Halotia branconii CENA392: one gene and its partners. The protein of the gene in region 3 binds, or shares a complex with, the protein of the main gene of each other region. Links are inferred from orthologs where the notes say so. Each region holds a gene or a part of one and is shown on either strand. Other genes may lie near its edges.

What was found.
Region 1: the proteins of ndhC (region 3) and nuoH are in contact, whole or in part, in a cryo-EM structure (PDB 6KHJ), measured with the Thermosynechococcus vestitus proteins. The link is inferred for Halotia branconii CENA392 from one-to-one orthologs. Residues at the interface, in WP_126986108.1 of Thermosynechococcus vestitus: Gly6, Tyr7, Glu8, Tyr9, Phe10, Gly12, Phe13, Leu14, Ile16, Cys17, Ser18, Pro21, Ala24, Leu25, Ala27, Ser28, Leu31, Arg32, Pro33, Ser35, Arg40, Leu41, Thr42, Thr43, Tyr44, Glu45, Ile51, Gly53, Ala54, Trp55; in WP_126985484.1 of Thermosynechococcus vestitus: Gln8, Lys26, Trp29, Leu30, Pro33, Met34, Met37, Leu38, Leu83, Ile84, Phe85, Lys86, Glu87, Asp88, Val89, Leu90, Pro91, Ala92, Thr100, Ala104, Val107, Ile108, Phe111, Leu112, Tyr114, Ile115, Ile125, Ser126, Leu128, Phe133.
Region 2: the proteins of ndhC (region 3) and QI031_RS12240 are in contact, whole or in part, in a cryo-EM structure (PDB 7NYH), measured with the Escherichia coli proteins. The link is inferred for Halotia branconii CENA392 from one-to-one orthologs.

Annotation. Positions count from the first base shown.
Region 1 is NZ_CP124543.1:2,799,403-2,804,224, reverse strand. The notes cover bases 1,926-4,822. They hold nuoH (NADH-quinone oxidoreductase subunit NuoH), read left to right. Parts: upstream 1,926-2,763; coding sequence 2,764-3,882; downstream 3,883-4,822. Other genes in these bases: QI031_RS12240 (NADH-quinone oxidoreductase subunit J), read left to right, coding at 4,637-4,822; ndhI (NAD(P)H-quinone oxidoreductase subunit I), read left to right, coding at 3,969-4,553; QI031_RS12255 (citrate synthase), read left to right, coding at 1,926-2,282. Outside these bases: QI031_RS12265 (DUF58 domain-containing protein), read right to left, coding at 1-335; phosphohistidine phosphatase SixA, read left to right, coding at 539-1,033; more of QI031_RS12255, read left to right, coding at 1,146-1,925. UniProt on the Escherichia coli protein: NDH-1 shuttles electrons from NADH, via FMN and iron-sulfur (Fe-S) centers, to quinones in the respiratory chain. The immediate electron acceptor for the enzyme in this species is believed to be ubiquinone.
Region 2 is NZ_CP124543.1:2,795,839-2,800,742, reverse strand. What follows is about bases 1-2,979. They hold QI031_RS12240 (NADH-quinone oxidoreductase subunit J), read left to right. Parts: upstream 1-1,154; coding sequence 1,155-1,805; downstream 1,806-2,979. Other genes in these bases: QI031_RS12230 (NAD(+) kinase), read left to right, coding at 2,294-2,979; nuoK (NADH-quinone oxidoreductase subunit NuoK), read left to right, coding at 1,982-2,287; ndhI (NAD(P)H-quinone oxidoreductase subunit I), read left to right, coding at 487-1,071; nuoH (NADH-quinone oxidoreductase subunit NuoH), read left to right, coding at 1-400. Also shown: more of QI031_RS12230, read left to right, coding at 2,980-3,214; QI031_RS12225 (DNA polymerase III subunit alpha), read right to left, coding at 3,357-4,904. UniProt on the Escherichia coli protein: NDH-1 shuttles electrons from NADH, via FMN and iron-sulfur (Fe-S) centers, to quinones in the respiratory chain. The immediate electron acceptor for the enzyme in this species is believed to be ubiquinone.
Region 3 is NZ_CP124543.1:3,496,971-3,501,883, reverse strand. The notes cover bases 684-3,671. They hold ndhC (photosynthetic/respiratory NAD(P)H-quinone oxidoreductase subunit C), read left to right. Parts: upstream 684-1,990; coding sequence 1,991-2,353; downstream 2,354-3,671. Other genes in these bases: QI031_RS15275 (NAD(P)H-quinone oxidoreductase subunit J), read left to right, coding at 3,074-3,601; ndhK (photosynthetic/respiratory NAD(P)H-quinone oxidoreductase subunit K), read left to right, coding at 2,344-3,081; QI031_RS15290 (rubredoxin), read right to left, coding at 1,460-1,795; QI031_RS15295 (photosynthesis system II assembly factor Ycf48), read right to left, coding at 684-1,369. In the rest of the region: psbE (cytochrome b559 subunit alpha), read right to left, coding at 1-230; more of QI031_RS15295, read right to left, coding at 350-683; menH (2-succinyl-6-hydroxy-2,4-cyclohexadiene-1-carboxylate synthase), read right to left, coding at 3,875-4,714; QI031_RS15265 (hypothetical protein), read right to left, coding at 4,820-4,913. UniProt on the Escherichia coli protein: NDH-1 shuttles electrons from NADH, via FMN and iron-sulfur (Fe-S) centers, to quinones in the respiratory chain. The immediate electron acceptor for the enzyme in this species is believed to be ubiquinone.

The DNA of each region.
Region 1 (4,822 bases), 700 kb from region 3 along the record:
TTCATAGGAACAGTGGCGTTAAGTGTGGATGTAGATACGCCAAATTCTGGGGGATAGTCATCTCGAATTTTAATTACAGCATTGGCATTTGCTGATTTTATTGTTAACACAACCAAATTATCCCGCCCAATAGACAATCGTGGCGGTAATTCACGGCTAATTTGTACGCGTCCAGACTGCGATCGCCAACCATCCACAACCATCAATCCCAAAACAGTAAAATCAAATAGCACAGTGACGACGATGCTTGCCGCAATGCTAAAAAATAGGGATATGACCAAGGCGATCGCAATGCCAAATATCAACAACCAATAAACACGTTTTGACGGAACCATTTTTTAAGGGTGGAGGATAAAATTATTAATACCAATTTTCTTTTGTATAGAAAATTATGGTAGCAATGACCAAATAATTACTAATTCGTAATTCGTAATTCGTAATTACTTGGTGTCATAAGCTGTTCCACATTTAACTTACATATTTTTGCCGAACTGTACACTAGTGGTTTAACAATGTACCAATAAATCTTCTGCGCTATATGGAACTATATTTAATTCGTCATGGCATCGCCGAAGAACAGACGAATAACATAAAGGACGAAGAACGAAGTCTCACCCCAGAAGGTCGGCAAAAAACAGAGAAAGTTGCCCAGAGAATTAAAAATTTGGGTTTACAGTTTGATTTAATTCTCACCAGTCCTTTAGTCCGCGCCCGCCAAACAGCTGAAATTCTCATAGCCGCTAAACTTAGTTGCCAACTAGAAGAATCTCACCACTTGGCCTTTAATGGTGACATTTCTAGTTGGCTGGTTGACTGGCTAGAACCCAAAAATTATTCCCAAAATACCCAACTTGCCTTAGTAGGCCATGAGCCTTGTTTGAGCAATTGGGCAGAAATTCTCCTTTGGGGAGAAGCCAAAGACAGTTTTGTCTTGAAAAAAGCAGGTATGATCGGAGTAAAACTACCAGAAACAGGTTCGCCTGTGGGTCGTAGTCAGATGTTTTGGTTGACACCACCCAAGTACCTGCTGTAACAGGTTTTCAACTCTTCTCAAAAAATTGTTGTTAGATCGGCTACTGTTATGGCAAAAATAATTTCTGGTAAGTTAGCGTGATCGGATATTTCACAAAGTAAATGGTGTTGCCATGATGGTGTGCGAATACAAGCCTGGTTTAGAAGGCATTCCCGCCGCCCAATCAAGTATCAGTCATGTAGATGGGCAAAAGGGAATTCTAGAATATCGTGGCATCCGGATTGAGGAATTAGCAGAAAAAAGTACCTTTCTGGAAACTGCTTATCTCTTAATCTGGGGCGAACTGCCAAGTCAAGAAGAATTGGCAGCGTTTGAGCATGAAGTTCGCTACCACAGACGAATCAAATATCGCATCCGGGACATGATGAAGTGCTTTCCAGAAAGCGGTCACCCAATGGATGCTCTACAAGCCTCTGCTGCTGCTTTAGGGTTGTTTTATTCGCTCAGAGATTTACATAACCCTGCCTACATTAGAGATTCTGTGGTGCGGCTAATAGCAACTATTCCCACGATGGTAGCGGCATTCCAGTTAATGCGAAAAGGTAATGACCCTGTAAAGCCGCGTGATGACTTAGACTACTCTGCCAATTTCCTATACATGCTCAATGAGCGAGAACCTGATCCGTTAGCGGCGAAAATTTTTGATATCTGCTTGATACTTCATGTCGAGCATACAATGAATGCTTCTACTTTCAGTGCTAGGGTGACAGCTTCGACCTTGACTGATCCTTATGCCGTGGTTGCTAGCGCCGTCGGAACTTTAGGAGGCCCGTTGCATGGCGGAGCCAACGAAGAAGTGATCCAGATGTTAGAAGAAATTGGCTCTGTAGAAAATGTACGTCCTTATGTAGAAGATCTTATCCAACGCAAAGCCAAAATTATGGGTTTTGGGCATCGTGTTTATAAAGTCAAAGATCCACGAGCCACAATCTTACAAAACCTTGCAGAACAGTTGTTTGCCAAGTTTGGGACAGACAAATATTACGAAATTGCCCAAGAAGTAGAGCGAGTGGTCACAGAAAAGTTGAGTGGCAAAGGGATTTATCCTAATGTTGACTTTTACTCAGGTTTGGTGTATAGGAAAATGGGGATTCCTACAGACTTGTTTACACCCGTATTTGCGATCGCCCGTGTTGCTGGTTGGCTAGCCCACTGGAAAGAACAACTAGCAGAAAACAGGATTTTCCGTCCTACCCAAATTTATAATGGTCAGCACGAAATTCCTTATAGACCCATTGACCAACGTTAACTAGCAGTCATCTTAGCCTCCAGTGACCAAGTAAATTAGAAAACCGTTGTCAAAATGGAGGCGGTAGTTTTATCTTGCCTTTTTGGGCTAAGAGTTAGTCTTAGGGACTAGGAAAGGGGAGGCAGGGGTAACTTTCTTCATCCCCCGGTCGCTGAGCGTCTTGTACTGAGTTTCGACTGCGCTCAACTACCGCGTAGTCGAAGTAGCCAAGGCGTACACCCCGCACCCTGCCCCAATTCCTTTTCTTCCCTATGCCCACTTTCCATAAATCTTAATCATTATCATAAGCAAAAGTTCTCCTATAGTTTCAAGAGCCAAAAACCATCCAACGATATACTAGGCATGGGAATTTGCAAAAACATCTTCAATCAGGCAGGGTGAAAGCATGAAGGCTGAAGGATGTTAGCGTAGCAAGGCGTTAGTCCAAACTGAAATTTTATACTTCATATTTCACACTTCAGTTGACTTAAAGAGCAGAAACATGAACTCAGGAATTGACCTCCAAGGAACTTTTATCGAATCCTTAATGGATTTAGGACTACCAGCAGGTACAGCCAAAGCTATTTGGATGCCTTTGCCGATGATACTAATGCTCATTGGAGCAACAGTGGGGGTACTGGTTTGTGTTTGGCTAGAACGAAAAATTTCGGCATCAGCACAACAGCGGATAGGCCCTGAATTTATTGGGCCTTTGGGTTTACTAGCTCCAGTAGCAGATGGTCTAAAACTGGTATTTAAAGAAGATATTGTGCCAGCTAAAGCTGACCAATGGTTATTTACTCTAGGCCCAATCATTGTTGTATTACCAGTATTTCTGTCTTATTTGATTGTTCCCTTTGGACAGAACATCGTCATTACAAATGTGGGAACAGGTATCTTCTTATGGATTGCTTTGTCTAGCATTCAGCCAATTGGGTTGTTGATGGCCGGCTACGCCTCTAATAATAAATACTCTCTCTTGGGAGGGTTGCGGGCAGCAGCACAATCAATTAGCTATGAAATTCCTCTAGCGCTGAGTGTACTAGCGATCGTGATGATGTCTAACAGCCTCAGCACTGTTGATATTGTTAATCAGCAATCCGGTTATGGTATTCTCGGCTGGAACATTTGGCGGCAACCAGTGGGTTTCATCATCTTTTGGATAGCCGCCCTTGCTGAATGCGAACGAATGCCTTTTGACCTGCCTGAAGCAGAAGAAGAAATAGTCGCAGGTTATCAGACTGAATATTCTGGAATGAAATTTGCACTGTTTTATCTCAGTTCTTATGTCAACTTAGTGCTTTCGGCTTTACTCGTAGCAGTTTTATACCTAGGTGGTTGGGACTTTCCTATCCCTATCAACATCATTGCTGGCTGGCTGGGAATTAGTGAAGCAAATCCCGTATTACAGGTAGTCACAGCCTCCTTGGGCATCGTTATGACTGTAATCAAAGCCTACTTTCTAGTGTTTACCGCTATCTTATTACGCTGGACAGTACCACGGGTTCGGATTGACCAACTGTTAGATTTAGGATGGAAGTTTTTGCTACCAGTTGGTTTGGTTAATCTCTTATTAACCGCAGCCCTGAAATTAGCCTTCCCCATCGCCTTTGGTGGCTAATAGAGACTTATGAGTTATGAGTTATGAGTATTTTATTAACTCCTCACTCCTAACTCTTATGACCTGAAGAGAGAGAGTAAAACACGATGCTAAAGTTCTTAAAGCAAGTTGGTGATTACGCCAAAGAAGCAGTACAAGCCGGTCGTTATATCGGTGAGGGACTATCTGTCACTTTCGACCACATGCGCCGACGTCCGGTTACTGTGCAATATCCTTATGAAAAACTGATTCCTAGCGAACGGTTTCGTGGCAGGATTCATTTTGAGTTTGATAAATGCATTTCCTGTGAAGTCTGTGTTCGGGTTTGTCCGATTAATCTGCCTGTAGTCGATTGGGAATTTGAGAAAGCTAACAAAAAGAAAAAACTTAAGCACTACAGCATTGACTTTGGAGTTTGTATTTTTTGTGGTAACTGTGTGGAATTTTGCCCAACTAACTGTTTGTCAATGACAGAAGAGTATGAGCTTTCCACTTACGATCGCCACGAATTAAACTATGACAACGTAGCACTTGGTCGCCTACCCTACAAAGTCACAAATGACCCAATGGTTACACCCTTACGTGAATTAGTTTACTTACCCAAGGGTGTTATGGACCCACATGATCTGCCTACTGATGCGCCTCGCGCTGGTTCGCATCCAGAAGACCTTATGGAACAAACTGAAAAATAGTCATTAGTCATTAGTAACTAACAACACTTCCACAAGCTCAGTGCATCGCTGACAATTAATAACTGAACAAAGGACAAAAAATAGTGAATCTAGCCGAAGGAGTACAGTTTGTTTCGTTTGGCATATTAGGTGTAATGATGATTGGTGCAGCCATCGGTGTAGTGCTGTTTTCTAACATCGTTTATTCTGCTTTTATGCTAGGAGGCGTATTCATCAGCATGGCAGGAATATACTTATTGCTAAATGGTGACTTTGTCGCAGCAGCACAA
Region 2 (4,904 bases), 700 kb from region 3 along the record:
AATAGTCGCAGGTTATCAGACTGAATATTCTGGAATGAAATTTGCACTGTTTTATCTCAGTTCTTATGTCAACTTAGTGCTTTCGGCTTTACTCGTAGCAGTTTTATACCTAGGTGGTTGGGACTTTCCTATCCCTATCAACATCATTGCTGGCTGGCTGGGAATTAGTGAAGCAAATCCCGTATTACAGGTAGTCACAGCCTCCTTGGGCATCGTTATGACTGTAATCAAAGCCTACTTTCTAGTGTTTACCGCTATCTTATTACGCTGGACAGTACCACGGGTTCGGATTGACCAACTGTTAGATTTAGGATGGAAGTTTTTGCTACCAGTTGGTTTGGTTAATCTCTTATTAACCGCAGCCCTGAAATTAGCCTTCCCCATCGCCTTTGGTGGCTAATAGAGACTTATGAGTTATGAGTTATGAGTATTTTATTAACTCCTCACTCCTAACTCTTATGACCTGAAGAGAGAGAGTAAAACACGATGCTAAAGTTCTTAAAGCAAGTTGGTGATTACGCCAAAGAAGCAGTACAAGCCGGTCGTTATATCGGTGAGGGACTATCTGTCACTTTCGACCACATGCGCCGACGTCCGGTTACTGTGCAATATCCTTATGAAAAACTGATTCCTAGCGAACGGTTTCGTGGCAGGATTCATTTTGAGTTTGATAAATGCATTTCCTGTGAAGTCTGTGTTCGGGTTTGTCCGATTAATCTGCCTGTAGTCGATTGGGAATTTGAGAAAGCTAACAAAAAGAAAAAACTTAAGCACTACAGCATTGACTTTGGAGTTTGTATTTTTTGTGGTAACTGTGTGGAATTTTGCCCAACTAACTGTTTGTCAATGACAGAAGAGTATGAGCTTTCCACTTACGATCGCCACGAATTAAACTATGACAACGTAGCACTTGGTCGCCTACCCTACAAAGTCACAAATGACCCAATGGTTACACCCTTACGTGAATTAGTTTACTTACCCAAGGGTGTTATGGACCCACATGATCTGCCTACTGATGCGCCTCGCGCTGGTTCGCATCCAGAAGACCTTATGGAACAAACTGAAAAATAGTCATTAGTCATTAGTAACTAACAACACTTCCACAAGCTCAGTGCATCGCTGACAATTAATAACTGAACAAAGGACAAAAAATAGTGAATCTAGCCGAAGGAGTACAGTTTGTTTCGTTTGGCATATTAGGTGTAATGATGATTGGTGCAGCCATCGGTGTAGTGCTGTTTTCTAACATCGTTTATTCTGCTTTTATGCTAGGAGGCGTATTCATCAGCATGGCAGGAATATACTTATTGCTAAATGGTGACTTTGTCGCAGCAGCACAAGTATTGATTTATGTGGGGGCAGTGAATGTGCTGATTTTGTTTGCCATTATGTTGGTAAACAAACGCCAGGATTTTGCACCATTTCCTAGCGCTGGAGTTAGGAAGATACTCACCGCCATTGTCAGTCTAGGATTATTTGCGCTTTTGAGTGTAATGGTATTAGCGACTCCTTGGGCATATTCAACTTCTGCTGTAGCTGGCGAAAGTTCCGTAATTTTGATTGGTGAGCATTTCTTTACCGACTTTTTGTTACCTTTTGAACTGGCTTCTATTTTGTTGCTAATGGCAATGGTAGGAGCGATTATTTTGGCGCGTCGTGAGTATTTGCCAGAACCATCAACAACTTCAGAATTGTCACAAACCGTTTTGACTTTGCCAGAACGTCCCAGAGAACTAGTATCAACAGGCATAAAAACTGCATCCAGCGATCCTAATACCCATCGTGGTGATTCTCGTCGGGAATAAATTAGGGACTAGGGACTAGAGAAAAATATATTTATTATGTCTACTATGTCTTTCTTTTTGCCTCCTAGTCACTGAGCGTAACCTAAGTAGCTTGCGTTGCCCTGAGCTTTGCCAAAGGGTCGAAGTACTGCCTTCTGACAACTGACAACTGACCACTGACAACTGACAAAAAATTCATGCAACTCCAGTACTTTTTATTACTTGCAGCAGCTTTGTTCTGCATCGGTATTTATGGTTTAATTACCAGCCGCAACGCTGTACGGGTGCTGATGTCAATTGAGTTACTACTCAATGCTGTTAATCTGAATTTAATGGCATTTTCCAACTTTCTTGACTCAACATTAATTAAGGGTCAGGTTTTCACAGTATTTGTGATTACCGTGGCAGCTGCTGAGGCGGCGGTAGGTTTAGCGATCGTGCTTGCCATTTATCGCAACCGTGATACCGTCGATATGGAGCAGTTTAATCTCCTGAAATGGTAATTGCGTGTGCAACTCAAGCAGGTAATCATTGCTTATAAGGCGCGAGATTCTCAAAGTAAACGCTGGGCAGAACTCTGCGCCAAACAACTGGAAAATCGCAATTGCCAAGTTTTGATGGGGCCTAGTGGCCCTAAAGATAACCCTTATCCGGTGTTTTTGGCTTCCGCTGGTCAACCCATCGATTTGGCTTTAGTACTTGGTGGTGATGGTACTGTTCTAACTAGTGCCAGACATTTAGCCCCAGCTGGTATCCCCATTTTAGGAGTGAACGTGGGTGGTCATCTGGGCTTTTTAACCGAGTCAGTAGATGAATTTCAAGACACAGAGAAGGTTTGGGATCGGCTGTTTGAGGATCGCTATGCTATCCAGCGGCGAATGATGGTACAAGCAGCCGTGTATGAGGGGCATGGTACGAATTTAGAACCAGTGACTGAACGCTATTTGGGTTTGAATGAATTTTGTGTCAAACCTGCTTCTGCCGATCGCATGATAACCTCAATTCTAGAGATGGAAATTGACGGTGAGGTAGTCGATCAATATGTAGGAGATGGATTGATTATTTCCACTCCTACAGGTTCTACAGGTTACACAGTTTCTGCTAATGGCCCAATCATGCACGATGGTATGGAAGCGATTACCATCACTCCCATTTGTCCCATGAGTCTTTCTAGTCGCCCTCTGGTTTTGCCTCCTGGCGTAGTTGTTAGTATTTGGCCTCTGGGAGATTACGATTTGAGTACTAAGCTATGGACAGATGGGGTCTTAGCTACTTCAATTTGGCCTGGACATCGTGTTGATGTGCGAATGGCTGATTGTCGGGCTAAGTTTATTATTTTGCGAGAAAACAACTCATACTATCAGACGCTACGAGAGAAGTTGCTCTGGGCGGGTACTAGGGTTCGCTACACTAATAATCACCGAAATTGATTGTTTTCTCCAGTATCTGCAATCTGACATTCCCTGGCTTTAGCTAACGCCTAGAGCTAGGGTGTTTTTGTATCTGGCTATGACTAAATAATACTAAATTGTAAAACAATATATTATTTGAAGCACAAAATGAGCAATAATTTTATCTTGGTAACTCCTTAACTTGCATCAAATCCAATCCCCGTTTAAAAATTTCATCAATTGGTAACATCTGACCATCAGTAGTCATAAACTTATGGTCTTTTGTTGCCCGAATTGTTGAACCATCTTCTAAGCAATATTCAAAAACTTCTTGTTGACCGCGATGATGCCACTGTGCTATTGGTTGCGTATAAACATTACCATTACTATCAATACTATAAACAGTGCATTTAATATTTTTTTCTACAATCTTGCCAATAGGCATTAAGCCATATTCTACAGTCAATATTTCTGTGTCATAACTTAAGCAATATTCAGCAAATTTTAACATTTGCTCAAATAATTCATCAGCTACTTGTTTTTTGACTCCATTTTTAGCTGCACCATCAACAAATTTTTCTCGCTGTTTTTGCATCTCCGAAACTTTCTTTTTACCCATTGCACGGCGTAACAAATCAGCTTGTCCTAAAGAATATCCAGCCATATCTTGAGCAATTTTCATAATTTGCTCTTGATAAACCATAATTCCGTAGGTTTCATTCAATACTGGTTCAAGAATAGGGCTTTGATAATCAATCGTTTCCCGTCCATGCTTACGGTTAATAAATTTAGGAATTAATCCTGCATCTAATGGGCCTGGTCGGTAAAGTGCCAAAATTGAAGAAATATCTTCTATATTAGAAGGCTTCAAATCTCGTACTATTTGACGCATTCCAGAAGACTCTAATTGAAATATTCCTTCTAATTCACCCGCTTCTAAAAGTTCGTAAGATTTCTGTACATCTTTTGGTAAAGTGCTATGTTCACCTTTAGCTAATATTTTCTGAGCTTTTCTTTCTTGACCTGTAATTTCATCTGGGTCAATACGATAGCCATTGGTTTGTTCAATCAAATCAATAGTTTTTTGAATCAATGTCAAGTTCCGCAAACCCAGAAAATCCATTTTCAACAAACCCATCGATTCCAAATCTTCCATGAAATACTGGGTAATTACAGAACCATCATTGTTTCTTTGTAGCGGCACAATTTCATCTAATGGGTCAGCAGAAATTACCACACCTGCGGCATGAACACCAAAGGTTTTGTTAGTTCCTTCGATTCGCATTGCCATATCAAGCCAATGACGAACATGAGGGTTATTATCGTATTTTTCTTTAAACTCTGGTTCTGGAGTTGCATCAGAAATCATCACCTTGAGTTTAGTCGGTTTACCCCTCACTACAGGAATTAATTTCGCCATTTTATCGGCTTCGCCGTAGGGAATATTTAATACTCTGGCAACATCTTTTAAAACAGCTTTAGAAGTTAAACGGTTAAAAGTAATGATTTGGGCGACTCTATCTTTACCGTATTTTTCTGTTACATATTCAATAACTTTATCTCGCTTTTCAATACAGAAATCTGTATCAATATCAGGCATGGACTTCCGTTCTGGATTCAAGAAACGTTCAAATAGTAATCCATGATGTACTGGATCAATATTGGTAATTCGCATTGCATAAGCAACTAAAGAACCAGCAGCTGAACCACGTCCTGGACCTACAGGAAT
Region 3 (4,913 bases):
TCAACTTGTTTTTTAGCTTCAAAACGGTTCTTCACAATCGGCACTTCTTGCCGTGCTTGCGTGTAATACTGATCGGGACGAGGTGTACCAAACACATCATAAGCCAGTCCGGTGCTGACGAATAACCAACCGGCAATGAACAATGCTGGAATGGTGATGCTGTGAATTACCCAGTAACGAACGCTGGTAATAATGTCCGAAAACGGACGTTCTCCAGTAGTACCTGACATTTATATTCCTGCCTTCACAAAGACGTTATTGAGTCTATTATCCTACAAAGTTTAGAAAGAGTTACAAGTTGCAACGTTCTTCTCAGAAATTGAGATAAATACTGATGGCTGAGATGCCCTTAAGCTGACTCTGTAGAGGGGGTTTGTTCCAATTTCGGGAGATATTTCAGTAAGACACCGCGATCGCCAATGATAAATCCCTGCTCTGGCTGAAAAAAGACGATTTTATACAAATTAGCAGCTACATCTTCAACTGCGCGGTCTTTTTCCCAAGTTTTGCCACCATCAGCACTCCGCAGTAAATTACCGCTACCGCCACCTATCCAAATTTCTTCTGGTGTGCGATATGCCAAATCTAATAAACCCCAGCTTGTGGACAACTCAGGACTTTGGGCTTCTTGCCACTCGTCAGATTGATTTGGGTCACTAAATTGTACTTGACCTCCCCGCGCTAATAACCACAGCTGTCCATTTTCAGAAAAGCCCATGTTTTCTACACGGCGAGAACTATTGCGGTTATGGGGAACCCAAGCATTTTGTCCTGGTTCCCAAGTTGAGTAAAAGCTACCTTTAGCCGAAACAGCAACATATCTGCCATCAGCAGAACGTTCCATGTTACGTACAACACCGACAGCTGCTTCTACTTGGGCTTTCCAATTTTTACCACCGTCTGTGGTTTTGTATATTGCTCCCACATTAGTAGCCATTTCAGCAGTATTATTACCTAGTGCTTTGATGGCGATCGGACTTCCTGGTAGCTTTTCGCTTAAGGGAATACGCGACCAAGAACGGCCTTCATCGGTGGTATGTAAAAGTAAAGAAGGCTCTCCCACAATCCAGCCTTCTTGATCAGCAAAACTAACTGAGTCAAAGCGAGACTTAGGATCATCTAGTGCCAGTGTTAAAGGTTCCCAAGTATTACCACCGTCATTGGTTTCTAAAAGAGTGGCATTGCTACCTACTAAAAAACCATGTTGAGGATCATTAGTAAAGGCAATGTCTAGTAGTTTAGCGTCTGTTGGCACAGAAATTATTTTCCAGGGGTTGTAACTAATAGAGGGTACTTGGCTACAACCTATACAGATGAGGACTATTATCAACAAGGCAAATATTCTTTGCCAACTTTTCACAAGACCTATTGAATGCATCAGTATTCTTATTGGTTTTCTAAATTTTTGACCTTAAGGGCAGTAGTCGCCCTAAAAATTGAGTAAAAAAGATAACGGGTCTTATTGTAAGCCGTAGAGACTGATAAAAAACAAGAAACCCAAAGCCAAAGCACCAAAAATCAGGATATTTTTTTGCGTTGGCGTTAGTTGATTAACACCCAATCCATAACCGAGATTTTCTTTGAAACCAGATGCTGTACCCGCAGGGCCGATGTTGGCAAAAGCGGTCTTCTTGGCAGCACAAACTGGACAGCGCCAATTTATGGGTAATTCTGCAAAAGGTGTCTCTGGAGCAATATCATTGCTATTGTCACCTTTTTCGGGTTCATAAACATAACCGCAGGAGCGACACTCGTAGCGGTCTAACAGCGAAGTATCAACAGCTTGTTCGCTCATGGCTCAGGCCTCGCAGAAGGTAATTCTTAAATATACGTTAAAAATTATGACATAATTGTTAGACTTTTCTATCACTAGCCAAAACGAATCAAATACCTGAAGTCCTTTTGTTTCCCAGATTTCAGAAAACCCAAAAAGATATAATGTAAAAGAAAGTAACAGCCTTATTTACACCATAAGCGGTAGATATTCATTGTGTTTGTCCTCAGCGGTTACGAATACCTTCTAGGCTTCTTAATTATCTGTAGCCTAGTGCCTGCCTTGGCACTTTCAGCATCCAAGCTCCTCCGACCCAGTGGTAACAGCCTAGAACGGCGCACCACTTACGAATCTGGTATGGAACCAATTGGGGGAGCCTGGATTCAGTTCAACATCCGCTACTACATGTTTGCGCTAGTCTTTGTGGTCTTTGATGTAGAGACTGTATTCTTGTATCCTTGGGCGGTTGCTTTCCACCGTCTAGGATTACTGGCATTCATTGAAGCCTTAGTTTTTATTGCAATTCTTGTAGTCGCCTTAGTTTACGCATGGCGTAAAGGAGCTTTGGAATGGTCTTGAATCCTAATTTAACAACCCAGGACAAAGAACAAATCATCAATCCTATTGAGCGTCCCACAGTCACTCAAGACCTTTCAGAAAATGTGATTCTGACTACGGTTGATGACCTCTACAACTGGGCACGGCTTTCGAGTTTGTGGCCGTTACTATTTGGTACAGCTTGCTGTTTTATTGAGTTTGCAGCTTTAATTGGCTCTCGATTTGACTTTGACCGTTTCGGGTTAATTCCTCGTTCTAGCCCCCGTCAAGCCGATTTAATTATTACCGCAGGGACAATTACCATGAAGATGGCACCCCAATTGGTGCGTCTTTATGAACAAATGCCCGAACCGAAATATGTAATTGCGATGGGAGCTTGTACAATCACTGGCGGAATGTTCAGCGTGGATTCTCCGACTGCTGTTCGGGGAGTTGATAAATTGATTCCTGTTGATGTGTACTTGCCTGGTTGTCCTCCTCGTCCAGAAGCAATTATCGATGCGATCATTAAGCTACGGAAAAAGATAGCTAATGATTCAATGCAAGAACGCGATCAAATCAAGCAAACTCACCGTTTTTACAGCACAACTCATAATCTGAAGCCAACAGAGCAAATTTTAACTGGTAAGTATTTGCGCTCAGACACTCGCAATGTACCACCGAAGGAGTTGACAGAAGCAATTGGTTTACCTGTACCACCTGCACTGCTGACAGCAAAAACCCAAAAAGAGGAGCAAAACCGTGGCTGAAGAAGAATCTAAACCAGTACCAGCAGAGGAAGACTCTTTAGTCAAAGCCGGCCAAGTTTCCCAATGGTTGACAGAAAATGGTTTTGAGCATGAGTTTTTAGAACCAGATAAGAACGGCGTAGAGATAATTAAAGTGGAGCCAGATTTCTTGCTGCCCACCGCTACAGCCCTCTATGCTTACGGTTTTAATTATCTCCAGTTTCAGTCTGGTATTGATCTTGGCCCAGGACAAGATTTAGTTAGTGTGTATCACTTGATTAAAGTTGGTGATAATGCTGATAAACCTGAAGAAGTACGGATAAAAGTCTTTTTGCCAAGAGAAAATCCTGTAGTGCCTTCAGTGTATTGGATTTGGAAGACCGCTGACTGGCAAGAGCGCGAGTCTTACGACATGTATGGCATTATCTACGAAGGACACCCCAATTTAAAGCGGATTTTGATGCCGGAAGATTGGGTAGGCTGGCCTTTGCGGAAGGATTATATCTCGCCTGATTTTTACGAGCTGCAAGATGCTTATTAAATAGTGGTGAGTTTCAATCAACTGGTGAGAATGTTGAAGTCTCATCTCTATAGCGCTTCTCGTTTGAATGAGGTACATGTCGTTAAGATCAGGGACTAGGGACTAGGGGCTATGTACCTCACATAATTGGGAACTGCTATAGCCCCTCTTTAATGACAAAGAGGGGTGACTAAATCGCCTAAAACTCTGGGATTGCATCCCTACACTGCGTTTTGATCGCAATGATAAATTTTGCTTGCGTAAGTCCTGATTTTATTACTTAACAGCTAATGGTCAACACAGATTAACCGGGGCTGTTTTTTTATCAAACCAAAAGTTTTTGATATTTTCTACAAATTCCCAGGTATTTTCAAAGTGAGTATTATGTGCAGAATCATTAATAATTTTTAGTTGGGCAACTTTACATATTTTAGTCATCTCTGTATTAATATCTATAAATTTTTGATCATAAGCTCCAGAAATCAGCAACAAAGGTTTTGTATTTTCTGAAAGTTTTTCCCACAAGCTAGGTTGACTACCAGTACCCATAAATTGTAAAGATTTAGCTAGTTTTATGGGATCATTTTGTAACCGGCTTTCTAGCATTAAGTCTAACTGTGGATGATTTTTTATAGAGCCGAAAATTGGCTGACTATACCAATTTAATAAAAAAGCATAAAAGTCATTTGTTGTTAAACTTCGTCTTAATTTTTTGGCTATTTGAGCATCACTCTTAACTCGTTCTAACTGTTCTGCTGCTGTCATCAAACCTGGAGAAGCAGATTCTAATACAACTTTATAAAAACGCTCTGGAAAATGTAGAATAAGGTATAAGGCTAATCTTCCACCCATTGAATAACCAATTAAGAAGCATTTGTCAATTTTCAATTCGTCCAGTAAGTTGATTAAGGCATGGGCAATATTTGCCATAGTATAATATTCGTCGCTACCTATTACTTGGGTTTTTCCATGTCCGGGAAGGTCAAGTATCAGATAAGAAAAGTTATTATCTAATAATTTGATGGCTTCATTAAATTCATTAATATTACCCATAAAGCCATGTAAAAACATAATTAAAGGTTTTCCATGTTTGCTAATTAGATAATAGTGAAATTGATAGTTTTCTTGTGTCATAGTTTAGTAAGATATTGTAGATTAAAGGAGTACAACAGATGTTGTACTCCGATAAATAATTAACGCAGTGGTGATTCCTCACTACTTACTTTTTCCGGCTAGAACTTAATCTTCGTCTAGTGCTGGAAAAACTTCCTCAAATTCCCACAATTTATCTTTATTGTTGAGAAACCATATACGAGTTTCTGGAGTCAATTGA